Regions from separate parts of the Peribacillus sp. FSL H8-0477 genome, predicted to be linked through region 1. Evidence: predicted binding sites of a transcription regulator. Region 1 holds the regulator's gene; the other holds the start of a gene.
What was found. Region 1 encodes LexA, which represses DNA repair genes until DNA is damaged. Its sites were predicted from a motif close to CGAACATATGTTCG; they were not measured.

Region 1 (7,178 bases):
ATATGGAAGTGCAGGCGGTAAATCTATATCAAGCTCTTCACCGCTCAAATCTATACAACAAAGATTTTGAAAAGTGGGCGGATGTTCCAGGAAGTCCAGCAGAACTACGAATATTAAATGGAGGACATGGAATGTCAGTTTGGGCAGAGGGGTTTGAAAAGGGATTACAATATATGTTTAAAAATGGCTTAGGAAAAACTAAATAAGAAAAGTAACAGCCTTGACTTCCTCTCTCAAACCGTTTTTGATTAACGTAAAGGGGGGAAGATGAAATGCATAGCGTAACCATCATAGACAGCATTTTAACAGAATACAATACTCTATTTGTGAAAATAAAGGGATATGATTCGAACGGTAACCGACCCTTCGAAGGAGAAATAAAGTTTATCGGAGGAAGACCTTACGGGGATTTAGTCCATCACAAGAGATCAAGCCTGTCACCAGAGTGTCGAGACTATGTAATTGAAACATTAATGAGTAAATTCTTACGAGAAGAATTCTAAAAAGAGTAAGCATTAGAAAAGGTGAGAACTTCTAATGCTTACTCTTTTTAATTTATACAAGTACTCTAACGAAATTCTCTTATCATGGAGTAACCATTATATAAAGATTATAAAAATCTTTTAGTAGAAAAAAGTAAACAGAGTCCACAATGAAAAAATGAATAGATAGACCTGTTTTTTTATGGCTATTATAGATAGTAAAATAAGAAAATATAACTAAATTATATTTTCAGAATAATTATAGTCGACAATAACCGACAAGATATGGTATTATGATTTTGAAAGATCGTAATTCTATTGCTGGAATTGCTTTCTTTTTGTTCATGTGCAGCCTAACTCGCTCAAACGGGTTGGGCTGCATTTTTTTGTTAAAAAAATAAACCCTTTTTTAAGGGGTTTATCGAAAAACTTAGTCTTGTCGTGACCTTGCATACATTTTTGCTGCTCTTTTATCTGCTTTTTTTTCATTAACTACGAGTATCGCATGGATCACACCAGGTATCCATAGAAAGATACATAAAATTAAATTTAGAACGGCTTGTACAGGCTTACCTGACAATAAAACAGCAACAGGCGGTAAAAGAATGGCCAGTAAATACATCATTAAATGTTTCCTCCTATCCAATGTAACTAGATTTATTGGGATTGTGTATGCGTCAATTGTATCATAAAAGACCGTGGAAATTAGAGCGTATCAAAACTCCTTTTAATGGGAACGTGTCCCCATTTTGTGGGTCTTACGTCTAATAACATGAGTCTTTGGAAATAAATACTTGTAAACGCTTTAAAAAATAATAAAGCAAGGGAAATGATAAACATGAAAAATATAAAAAGACAATCTAATGTTGATGAAGGAAGTAACAACCATTCCTGTGTTAATTGTAAAAAATCCACAATTACCGCCCGATCATTGTATTGTATAGATCACTTTGAAGCATTTTTAGAAAAGGACAAAGTAACGGTGGGAAATTAGTTGTCGCCAGAAAGGGTTCGGACTGCTTCTACTAGATGAATGGAAATCCCCAATTTCTTGCTGAGATTGGGTTTTTTAATGTAGGAATTGACGATAGAGCTTAAAAGCTTGATTGGTAATAAAAGAATAAGGAGCTGATAACGAGCAGCAGGGATACATTTGAAAGCAGGCTTCGGAAATATTATGTGTTGAGTGAATATGGGGTGGAAATCTTTTTGCAGTTGAAAATGGAATGAATCAAAAACTCGAAAGAACTATATGTCTTATTAAAAGAGGATGATGAAGATGAATTTAATTGAGGTGTATATTCATGAAGTCGTTCGGAGGCTGCCTGAAAAAAAACGTCAATATATAGCCCTTGAATTATAGTCGACGATTGAAGATATGCTGCCCGAAGATTTCAGTGAAAAAGAGGGAAAGCAAGTTCTTGAAAATTTGGAGTCCAGTTATATTGGCCAGCGGGTACCCGACCAACCTAAGCATCTTATCGGCCCGCGCTATTATGATACGTATGTCACGGTATTAAAAATGATCGTGCCTATTGCCGCGATCTTTGCGATGATTTCGTTGATTGCCGTAATTTTTATGGGCTATCGAGAAGAGGAATCGATCCTCAGTACCTTTATAAATTTGTTTAGTTCATACTGATTTAAATTGCAGCTGCGATGCAGGTGCATTTTTTTGTGTTTCAGAAAGGTTGTCCACACAAAAAAGAGACATAAAGAATACTCTAAGATAGGGAGGTGTGGGATGGGGGATATTAAATGAATGAAGATATAAATAAAAAAAATAGGATCGTACAAAAAGAACTCATCATCCAGTTAAAAACCCTTATTGAACGAATTATCGCAGAACAAGAAAATATAGCAGCCCAATTAGATGTAGTAAAACAAGGAATTGAGCATATAATGGTCAGCCAACAAGAGCTACAAAATTTATTCAGCAGACAAATCCAAATAAACCATGATATTCATGCTGATAATAATAATATGATTTCTACACTCTTGAAAATTGTAGATTCTAACTCGAAGTCTAAAGCAAAATTAAAAGTAAAGACATTAGAGCTAGAAGAAAAGGTATTGCTTGGTATATTTGGTACTGGAGGATTGGCAGGAATAATTGCAGCAATTGTCAGTTTACTAAATAGCTGATTGAAAATAAAAGAAAGTAACATCTCCTAAATATGAATCTAGTTTATGTAATAGGATGATTTACATAAACTAGATTCTGAGATGGAGTTCTTAAAAAACTACATAAAAAAAGAGCAATTAAGCTCTCTTAGTGGATGGTTCTATATAAGCCGATTACTTTACCGAGCAGAGTAACATTGCGAAGAATAATCGGTTCCATACTCGAGTTTTCCGGTTGTAAACGGATATAGTCTTTTTCTTTAAAGAATCGTTTAACTGTTGCTTCATTTTCTTCTGTCATGGCAACGACAATATCTCCATTGTTTGCAGAACTTTGTTGTCTGACGATGACATAGTCCCCATCATGAATACCAGCTTCTATCATACTTTCTCCCATAATTTCAAGCATAAATACTTGATCATCATGCGCAACCATTGACTCTGGAAGTGGGAAATATTCTTCTATGTTCTCAATGGCTGTAATAGGCATACCAGCGGTTACTTTACCGAGTAAAGGAACATTAATAACATTGCTTTTAGGTATATTATTCATTTCTTCTTGACCGAGTATTTCTATGGCACGGGGCTTAGTTGGGTCTCTTCGGATTAATCCTTTACTTTCAAGACGGGAAAGATGACCATGAACCGTGGAACTGGATGCTAAACCTACAGCTTCTCCGATTTCTCTGACAGACGGCGGATATCCCTTGGAACGGACTTCATCTTTAATGAAATTTAAGATGTCTTGTTGGCGCTTTGATAGTTTAGTCATTTTGGCACCTCATTTGCTAATTTTTCTTACTATGATTATATCATGGCAAAATTAAAGATACAAACATAAGTTCTAATATCGCTTGACTAGAAACAAATGTTCGGTTTATAATCTAATTATAGCAAACGAACAAACATTCGCTTTTGGAGGGATTCTCATGAAGTCTTTATTTAAAAATTACACTTACACACTAGCCTTGGCTGGACTGGTAGCAATTATTTCATTATTATTTTCCTTAAATATAAATCCAGAAAAAATGGATGAATATCTTTCTGTGACATTAAAAGAAACCGATAACGTGTCGACAATTGTTGAACAATACAATACTGGGGAATTGACAAAGCGGCAATTCATTGATTGGATAGAAGAGAATAATAGAGTTTATGCCAATACACTGGAACCGGGAGATACAATTGTGATTCCTGTATCGCAAAACCATGAGGTTATAAAGGTTGCCAGCCGAGATTAACATAAGTATGTAAAGAAGTGTTTTTGTAGAAAAATGAAATATTTATAAAAGAGGTTGGATGTCAGCATGAAAGCAGTTATTTACTGCCGGGTGAGCACCGAAAAAGAAAGCCAAGAAACCTCCCTGGCAAGGCAAGAAGAAGAGTTAGTCAAGATGGCATCAAAATGGAATTTTGAAGTAGCGGCCATTATTAAAGAACAAGCAAGCGGGTATGACTTAGATCGGGATGGCATTTTTGAAATGCTCGATCTATTCAAATCTAAAAAAGCTGATACGCTGTTAATACAGGATGAGACTCGTTTAGGCCGCGGCAATGCGAAAATAGCGCTATTCCATGTAATAAATAAAGAATCAGTCAAAATTTTTTCAATGGCTCATGATGGGGAAATGGAATTGTCCGACTCGGATGCTATGGTCATTAAAATTGTAGGAATCGTGGAAGAATATCAAAGGAAGTTACATAATTTAAAAATTAAGCGCGGGATGCTGCGGGCAGTTGAAAAGGGGTATCGGCCACAGAAAAACCTTAGTAATAGAGGGAATATCGGTGGAAGAGAACGTAAAGAAGTACCTGTCGAGGAAATTGCTAAACTTCGTGCAAATGGTCTGACTTTTGAAGAAATTGCGGCGACACTGCGTGGATTTGGACATAAGGTTTCTAAGGCAACTGTGCATAGACGATTTCTGGAATTTGAAAAGCAGAAAGTAACCGAAACTGAATCGTAGAACTTGTTTTTTTATGTTTCTTTATATAACATGGCAGTATCATTTATATAAAGGAGTACAGTACAATTATGCTATCAAAAGAAAAAATGGCAAGGATTAATGAACTTTCAAGAAAGTCTAAAGATGCGGGTCTAACACAAGAAGAAGCCAAAGAGCAGACACAACTTAGAGGGGAATACCTTCAGACGTTTAGAAAGTCAATGGCAGATACCTTAGAGAATGTCACTGTGGTTGACCCTGAAGGTAATGACGTTACACCAGAAAAATTAAAAATGATAAAAGAAAATAAAAACAAACTTCATTGATTTACTGATTTAACTATTACTAAATTTAAGGGATAGAAATAAATCAGCTGTTAAGGGATTACATTTTGAATGTAATTCTTTTTTTAGTTCATTCTATATTAGAATAAGTTTTTGTGAAGATTTATAGGAAAGGTGAAATTCTTCATCATTTATTCACAATCCCCTTTGAAATCAAGGTAATATAGTTGTTTTTATTTAGTTTGCACTATAATATAAAGAGGAATATGAGAAAGAAAGGATGTTTACTTATGTCTAATTCTATAAATACGCTTTCAATTAACACAATCCGTACACTTTCTATTGATGCTATTGAAAAAGCTAATTCTGGTCATCCAGGGATGCCGATGGGCGCTGCACCAATGGCATATACACTATGGACCCAATTTATGAACCATAACCCGAAAAATCCAAATTGGTTTAACCGCGATCGCTTTGTATTGTCTGCTGGTCATGGTTCTATGCTTTTATACAGTCTATTACACTTAGCTGGATATGGATTAACGATTGATGATTTAAAAAGTTTCCGTCAATGGGACAGCTTAACACCTGGACATCCTGAGTTTGGTCACACAGCTGGTGTTGATGCAACAACAGGACCACTTGGTCAAGGGATTGCAATGGCAGTAGGTATGGCAATGGCTGAACGTCATTTGGCTGCTACTTATAACCGTGATTCATACAATGTTGTTGATCACTATACATATGGTATTTGTGGAGATGGGGACTTAATGGAAGGTGTTTCTGCTGAAGCAGCTTCACTTGCAGCTCACTTGCAACTAGGCCGTCTGGTAGTTCTATATGATTCAAATGATATTTCGTTAGATGGAGATCTTAATAAGTCTTTCAGTGAATCAGTTGAAGACCGTTTTAAAGCATACGGTTGGCAATACCTGCGTGTTGAGGATGGCAACGATCTTACTGCAATTGCTGAAGCGCTGGAAGCCTCTAAAACAGATGAAACACGTCCAACACTTATCGAAGTGAAGACGGTAATCGGTTATGGTTCGCCAAACCGTTCTGGTAAATCAGCAGTTCATGGTGCACCGCTTGGTTCGGATGAATTGAAACTCACTAAGGACGCTTACAAATGGACATTTGAAAAAGATTTCCATGTACCAGAAGAAGTTTATGAACACTTCAAAAAGGCTTGTGTTGAAGCTGGAAGCAACAAAGAAACTGAGTGGAATACACTTTTCAATGAATACAAAACTGCTTATCCAGAGCTTGCTCAGCAATTAGAGGGAGCCATTAACAACGAACTTCCTGAAGGTTGGGATAAAGACATTCCAGTTTATGAAGAAGGAAAAAGTCTTGCATCTCGTGCGTCAAGCGGAGAAGTGCTAAACGGCATTTCAAAAAACCTTCCTAGTTTGTTTGGTGGTTCAGCTGACTTAGCTGGATCAAATAATACGATGATTAAAGGTGCAGAAGACTTTACTCCTGCTGACTATGCGGGCCGAAATATCTGGTTTGGAGTTCGGGAATTTGCAATGGGTGCAGCTCTCAACGGAATGATGCTTCACGGCGGCGTACATGCTTTTGGCGGAACGTTCTTCGTGTTCTCAGACTATCTGCGTCCAGCTATTCGTCTTGCAGCTATTATGAAATTACCTGTAACGTATGTATTTACTCACGACAGCGTGGCAGTTGGTGAAGATGGTCCTACTCATGAACCGGTTGAACAATTAGCAGCATTACGTGCTATGCCGGATTTAGGTGTCATTCGTCCAGCAGATGGCAATGAAGTAGCGGCAGCATGGAGAACAGCTATTGAGTCAACTGATCGTCCTACAGCGCTTATCCTTACTCGTCAAAACCTTCCAACACTTAAAAATACGGCTGAATTGGCGTATGAGGGTGTTAGAAAAGGCGGTTACATCGTATCTGCTTCTAAAAAAGAACAAGCTGATGTACTTTTAATCGCTACTGGTTCTGAAGTTAATCTTGCTGTTTCAGCGCAAGCAAAATTAGCAGAAGAAAATATTGATGCTGCTGTTATCAGCATGCCATCATGGGATCGTTTTGAAGATCAGTCTAAAGAATACAGACAAAGTGTCATAAACCCAGCTGTTAAAAAACGTCTAGGTATTGAAATGGCTTCTCCATTCGGATGGGACCGTTATACAGGAGATGAAGGAGAAATTCTTGCCATTAATCGTTTTGGTGCATCTGCACCAGGTAACAAAATTATGGAAGAATTCGGTTTCACTGTTGATAACGTAGTTTCACGCGTGAAAGCACTTGTTCAAGAATAAGTAAAAATATGGCTGACACCTTTATTGGTGTCAGCTTTTATTGAT
Region 2 (7,178 bases), on a different contig from region 1:
GACAAAGGAAATACTAGATCAGCATTAAAAAACTTCCTCGTATAGGAAGTTTTTTTCTGTTCTTTAAAACTTTTCTCTCCTGCCGATGTCTAATGTGTATAGAGAGAAAAAGGGGGAAGTTTTATGAAAGACTTGGTTATGCGTGCAGTCGAAGGGGATGATGCAGCATTTACCGAACTGATGGATCGTCATAAAATCCAATTATATAAAATGGCTTATTCGTATTTACGAAATGAAGATGATGCGGTAGAAGCGCTTCAAGAAGTTACCTTTCGGGCCTATCGTGCATTGAAAAAAATAAAAAATCCAGATTTCTTTTCCACGTGGCTGATCCGAATTCTACTGAATTACTGTATGGACGTTCAAAAGAGCAAAAAACGGATGATCGTTGATATAGAAAAAATGGAACAGGCAGCTGTTTATCAGAATCATAAAAGTATTGAAATTGAGCAGGCGATGAAAGAGATGGAGACAAAGCAGCGCGAACTTCTTGAATTAAAGTATTTTCATGAGTTGAAAATTACGGAAATTGCTGAGCTTTGGCAGTGTCCAGAAGGAACGGTTAAAACCCGCCTGTATAAAGCATTGAAGATACTAAAAAGCAAGCTTGAAGCAAAGGGGGATGCATCAAATGTATGAAAAAGAAGAAGAGAGATTACGTACGATGAAAGAAGATTATGATGAACTGGACATCCCTGTCGAGCGCCTCGATGCTGCAATTCAAAGGGGAGTGATGAAAGCAAAGCAGCCTGCACATCCTAAGTGGAAGCCTTGGCTTATTTCTATCTCGATGGCAGCCATCCTCATTCTGTCACTTTTAACAGCTATTCGGGTTTCGCCTGCGGTTGCCAGTTACGTATCTATCCTGCCTGGAATGGATAAAATTATCGAACGAATCTCCACTGATAAAGGATTGATGGATGCGGTTAACCATAATTATATCCAAGAAATTGGGGTTACAGATGAATATGATGGACTTAAAATTACAGTTGATTCGATAATTGTTGATAAGCAGCAAATGAAGGTTTTTTATTCTTTTGAGGGTACACCAAGAAAAGAAGACCTCCAGATCATTCCCTCACTCCAAACAATGGACGGAAACGACCTTGAAGTATCTTCAGGATTTTCCACCATTAATTTAGAGGATGGTAAAGGTGATTCGGAAGTCACTTTTTATTTTGATGAACCTCAGCGCGAAAAAGAGTTAAAACTATTATTGACTCTGAAGCCTGAAAAACATGCCTTAATGTTTCCTTTAAAGCTCGATCCGGTTGCTTACGAAAAACAGAAGAAAAGCTATCCGGTTAATAAAACGATAGAAGTGGGTGGACAAAACATTACATTTAAGAACATAACCACCTATCCTCTCCGTACCGAGATTGAAGTTGAATTTGATCCTGATAATACGAAGAAGGTGTTTACTTTTGAAGATCTGAGGATTGTTAATGAACAGGGTGAAGTCTGGAGTGGAATTAAAAACGGAATAACCGCACATGGAGAGAATGATAAGAGGACTTTTTATCTTGAGAGCAATTACTTTCAAAATCCGGATCATTTATATCTTACTTTCAGTTCAATCCGCGCGCTAGACAAAGATCAGCTGCTGATTAAAATTGATCCAAAAACAGGGGTTCTGCTTCAGGGACCACCCGATCATGCGATGTATGATGTGAAGTTGACTAAGTCTGAGGTCATTTATAAAGTGAACATGGACAGTGAACTTCGCTACGAGCTTACTTCAAGAATTCGAAATGCTAAGGGTGAAGATATCTATGGCGGCTCGACAAGTACCTATTCTGAGGAAGGGGCAGATGTACATGAGGTGTCAATCAGATATGAACGTGAAAAGCTTGTGCCAGGGCCGATTATTTTAGAAATTTCTGATTACCCGATGGTTATTAAGAAAAATGTAAAATTAAAAATTAAATAAAAGAAAGGCTGCCGATGATTATCGGCAGCCTTTTGGTTGAACTTATAGTGTTTTTGCGCCTTTATAGGCTGCTTTCCAATATGAATTGTTCATTTTTGCAATGCTGACTCCTTTTGATGAAGCGGCACTGATAAATTCTCCGTTTCCAATAAAAATACCAACATGATTGACGCCGGTTTTATTGGAAGAAGTATCAAAGAAGACTAGGTCGCCTTTTGATGGAGAGGATACCTTTAATCCTGTGTTTTTATAAAGCGATGCTGATGTACGTGGCAGTGTAATTCCTTGTTTCTTGTACACATAATAGATCAGCCCAGAGCAATCAAATCCTGATGTCGTTGTACCGCCCCATTTATATGGAGTACCAAGTAGTGATTTCGCATTTTTAATTAGGGTTGTATTGTTAACGTTGTATACGCCAAGTGCTTTAAAAGTTGCTGGACCTGCAATTCCATCTGCAGTAAGTCCTTTTGCTTTTTGGAATTTCTTCACGGCGGATGTTGTGTAGCTGCCATAATAGGTTGTGAATGAACCACTGTATGTAAAGTAACCTTTTATTTTCAACAGCTCTTGAAGCTGGCGATTATCGTTGCTTGTTGTAGCCGGTTTAAGTGTTTTATCTCCGATATTTGCAAAAGCATGAATTGGTGTAAGCATTAAAGCGGAAGCAATGGCAGCTGAAGCTATCCATTTTTTCATGTTGTATTGTCCCCCTCGAGATCTCTATTTCTATTTAACTATGACTTTACTATATTACAATATTTTAATGGATAAATTGGTTACATTTTCATTACAAATAATAGGTAAAAGGACCAAGGTAATAAGTTCCTGTATTTTAGATATTATGGGCTTATAACCAGATTTTTTTCTTGTGTATCCGTCAAAACTACTTGATTTTAAAATATTGCTGGAAGGTAAAGAAAATTTTTCCTAAATAATATTATTTAAGAAGGTATCCGTAAAATGTTGAAGATTGTTATAAAATTTCTATTGAATACGAACGCATATTCGCTTAAGATAAGGATAGAATAAAAAGGCGAACGTATATTCTTGTTGAGGTGGAAAAAATGGTGGATTATGAAAAGATGCCAAAGCAGTCGATTATGTGCATTGATATGAAAAGCTTTTATGCAAGTTGTACGGCTGTCATGCTCGGGATTGATCCCTTGGATTGTCATTTGGCGATTGTAGGAGATAAGCAGCGTACGGGCAGTGTGGTGCTGGCTGCTTCCCCAAGGTTGAAAAAGGATTTTGGAATTAAGACGGGTTCACGGATGTTTGAGATTCCCAATGATCCGCGGATTCTGGTAGAAGAGCCTAAAATGGCGACCTATATGCGGATATCAACCGAAATTACCCGCTTGTTTCACCGGTATGTTCCAATGGAAGCCATTCATGTCTACAGTGTAGATGAAAGCTTTATTCGAGTTGACGGAGCCACTTCGCTATGGGGAGATGCTCGTACGATTGCTGCGAAGATTAAAGATGAAATTGAACGGGAATTTCAACTTTCCTGTGCAATCGGCATTGGACCAAATATGTTATTGGCAAAGCTATGTCTAGATTTGGATGCTAAGCATACAGGGATTGCCGAATGGACGTACGAGGATGTACCGTCAAAGCTTTGGCCTGTTTCGCCCCTTAATAAAATGTGGGGGATTGGCGGCAGGCTCCAGAAAACCCTAAACGGAATGGGAATCTTTACGGTCAAACAGCTTGCACACTACAGTCTGGAAATGCTTGAAAAAAAATTCGGCGTCATGGGAAATCAACTGTATTACCATGCTTGGGGAATTGATCTCTCGGAAATAGGAGCACCGATTATGGAAGGGCAGGTTAGTTTTGGCAAGAGTCAAATTTTACTGCGGGATTATAAGGAAGAGAGGGAAATCAAACAGGTGATTCTGGAAATATGCGAGGAAGTGGCGAGACGAGCACGTACACACTCAAAAGCCGGGCGAACGATTAGTCTTGGGATTGGGTATAGTCAAGATGAATTCGGCGGCGGTTTTCAGCGCTCGAGATCCATTGATGACCCGACAAATATCACCATGGACTTATATAGGGTCTGCCTGCAGCTGTTTAAAGAAAATTACTGTGGTAAAACGGTACGGAGTATTGCAGTTACGCTTTCTAGTATCGTTGATGATAATGAAATGCAACTTAGTTTATTCGATAAATCGCGCTGGAAAAAACGAGAGCTGGGCTATACGGTTGACCGAATTCGCTCGAAATACGGCTCAAAAGCGTTACTGCGGGCTGTGTCATATACAGATGCAGGAACGGCTGTATACCGAAGTAAACTGCTCGGCGGACATAAGGCATAAAAGGAGGAGGATACACCATGCTGAAAGATCGTGGACGAATGAAATGGACAGCAATGATGCTGCCAGAACACGTTACAATGCTCCGGGAATGGGCGCATGAAGACTCCTATGAAAGTGAACGGCTGCTTGACGAACAACAGCTCGAAGAAATGAATATGACAATGGGAGAAGCAATGGAAACGGGAAAGACCGTGACGATTACGTATTATGAGCAGCGGCGTTATCAGCTGCTGATTGGCACTATCCACTACTATAATGAAACACAGCAAAAACTGCATGTCATCGACTGTTTTGAGCAGCCTCACTACATTGCCCTCAACAGGATGGTTGATATTCGGTTTACAGATTAGCTGGAGCAGGCTGAAAAGTTAACAGTGAGGAATACTTCCTTTATACTTAAGAAATTACAGGAGGTATGCATATGAAAATTGAATGGACAGAATCAGCTATTGAAAAGATAACAGAGAAGATTGCCGATAGAGAAGGTTATCTTCTATTGAAATATGATACAGAAGGTAACGGATGTGTAATGAACGGAGTAACAGCCTTATGGCTCATGGATGAACTTGATGAAAAGGAAGACATAGAAATCTCAACGAATCTCATGCCGGTGTATGTAGAAAAATCAAAGATGATATTTATGGATGACGAGTTGAAAATTGATTTCGTACCAGCAGTTAACAGCTTTCAGCTTAAAAGTCCTAATCAAATGTTGAATCCGCGGTTAAGCTTTATGAATCGTACGAAATAATGTCAAAGAGCGCCGGCCAAGAATTAGGCACGGCGCTATATTACAATACATACTGATCAATAAATTGCGAAACAACTTTTTCGTATTCCTCCGTGTTTTCAATATAGGACTGGGCATGTGCTCCACGGGGAGCGAGGTAGAGCTGCTTAGGTCCTAGCTTTAGCTCGTACAATTCTTTTGTCATGGATGGTGGAATAAAGGTATCCGGTTCGCTGTGAATAAAGAGAACTGGTTTTTTTATCTTTTGGATATGCTGTTGCGGTGAGACTTCACTTGTCCAGTAGCTGTCACGCAGCCGGATAAAGAATCGGCCGATAGGAAGAACGGTCCTGTGTGGAAACGGGATTTTTTCTTGAAGCTGATAGGTCAACAATTCTTCGAAATCTGAGAACGGACAGTCGGCAATGTAAAAATCGGCGCTGTCTTCAATCATTCCTGCGTAAAGCAGCATGCTGACGGCACCCATTGATTCTCCATGTATGCCAAGGATAAGATGATCTCCTTTTTGTTTCTTCAGTTCATCAATAACCGCTTTAAGATCATCTTTCTCATAATGACCATAGGAGCTAGTCTTTCCGCCTGACTCTCCATGACGGCGATGGTCATAAATGACCGCATTGAATCCTAATTTTAGAAAAAGGTTCATATATTTAATGGAATTGGTTTTGTTTTCAGTCACTCCATGGCAAATAATGACCCATTTATTATGTTGATAGGGTTCGACAAAAATGGCTTTAACCGTATAGCCTGCTGGAGAAAAGATAAGGTGCTCTGTTTGCGGCAACCTTGTAAAAGCAGCAAGATCAAGTCTCTTTGCCGTGATTTCACGGTTTTTAATAAAGTCATCTTCCTTTTTCTTCATGTACATAATTTGATTTGAAAAATAAACACCAATACCGACTGTATAAGCAGCCGTAAGGCCAGCAGCTGCTATCCACCATTTCTTCATGATGATCCTCCTGAAAAAAGTTATTTTACCTTATCCTACCATTTGAGAATCGAAACTCCAAATCGAGAAAAAGTGGTGAATCGTCTTACTGCTGCCATGATATAATAAAAGAATAGAAGGCAAGGAGGGGCGAAATATGAAGAAAAAACAACAACGGATACCGCAAAAAAAACAGGAAGACACGTCTCCAAAACTCGGTGATATGATTAATTCAGATATCCTAGCAAAACTTCGTGAAACACAAAAAGAACTATCGCAGGCAGAACAAGTAAAAAAAGAAGCTGAAGAAGAAAAAAAACGAGAAGAGCGTAGATTGCGCGAGAAAAACAAATCGTTTGAAGAGCTGCTTGGAGAGAGTAATTTAGACTGGAAAAAATATAAATAATCCTAAGATTGTAGAGAATTTTTCTCTGCAATTTTTTTGTTTGGGGGTAGTATATGTATAACGGTGGACCTATGAAGGCGGAAGGGAAAGATCGTGTTGAAAGTTACTGTTTAAATAAGGCTGTCGAGGTTTCTCGACAGCCTTAGGGCAGGTATTATTATTCCCTGTGTGCGGTATAGACGCTTTCCTTCGTTAGCTTTTTAAGAGCAGCAAGTTCTTCCTCCGTGAGTGGAAGGCTGCGGACAGCTTGGCAGTTTTCGCGAAGCTGTTCAACGGAGCTGGCTCCAGCAACTACAGTTGCGACCGATGGATGGGCAAGTACATATTGCAGGGCGGTTTCCGTAAGCGGCCGCGGCAGCGTTTCTTGAATAGTAGGAAGCAAGGCAGCCAATTCTTCATAGCTGTAATCAAGATAGCCCTTTTCTTTGACGTTGTTGGATGCTTTCGTCAACATTTTTTTGCTGAGAAGACCTTTAGCAACTGGGCCTCTGGCAATAAGGCTGATTTGGTTCTCTTCAAGCAGGTGCTGCCATTCCTCTGGCCGGCGATCAAGGAGACTATACTGCATCATGACTGCTTGAATAGCTGAGTCAGCTGCATATTTCTTGATCACATTGGGACGAATGGAAGAGATTCCGTAATAGCGAATCAAGCCTTCTTTTTTTAATTCCTCAAAAGCTGATATACTTTCTTCTATATTATCTTCAATCATTCCGCCATGAAGCTGGTAAAAATCGATATAATCCGTTCCGAGCCGGCTTAAGCTGTCCTTAACTGCGCTTTTGATGTAAGCAGCTGAGGCATCCCACTTCACGTTATCCTTCGCTTCATTCCAG

Region 2: the regulator LexA is predicted to act here: its motif matches at 2,928-2,941, upstream of MHI18_RS05200 (Y-family DNA polymerase).

Annotation. Positions count from the first base shown of each region.
Region 1 is NZ_JBBODE010000002.1:1,631,415-1,638,592, forward strand. Features, by position in the region: gene MHI18_RS19675 (alpha/beta hydrolase) at 1-206, shown strand, start outside; gene MHI18_RS19680 (hypothetical protein) at 273-503, shown strand; gene MHI18_RS19685 (YqaE/Pmp3 family membrane protein) at 913-1,107, opposite strand; partial or broken gene MHI18_RS19690 (PadR family transcriptional regulator) at 1,599-1,775, shown strand; gene MHI18_RS19695 (hypothetical protein) at 1,912-2,124, shown strand; gene MHI18_RS19700 (hypothetical protein) at 2,241-2,627, shown strand; gene lexA (transcriptional repressor LexA) at 2,755-3,378, opposite strand; gene yneA (cell division suppressor protein YneA) at 3,536-3,847, shown strand; gene MHI18_RS19715 (YneB family resolvase-like protein) at 3,914-4,573, shown strand; gene MHI18_RS19720 (DUF896 domain-containing protein) at 4,642-4,878, shown strand; gene tkt (transketolase) at 5,127-7,133, shown strand.
Region 2 is NZ_JBBODE010000001.1:1,000,770-1,007,947, reverse strand. Features, by position in the region: gene MHI18_RS05220 (hypothetical protein) at 1-28, shown strand, start outside; gene MHI18_RS05215 (sigma-70 family RNA polymerase sigma factor) at 124-639, shown strand; gene MHI18_RS05210 (DUF4179 domain-containing protein) at 632-1,930, shown strand; gene MHI18_RS05205 (C40 family peptidase) at 1,973-2,629, opposite strand; gene MHI18_RS05200 (Y-family DNA polymerase) at 2,998-4,257, shown strand; gene MHI18_RS05195 (YolD-like family protein) at 4,275-4,607, shown strand; gene MHI18_RS05190 (iron-sulfur cluster biosynthesis family protein) at 4,679-5,008, shown strand; gene MHI18_RS05185 (alpha/beta hydrolase) at 5,049-5,957, opposite strand; gene MHI18_RS05180 (YqkE family protein) at 6,094-6,342, shown strand; gene MHI18_RS05175 (aldo/keto reductase) at 6,500-7,178, opposite strand, start outside.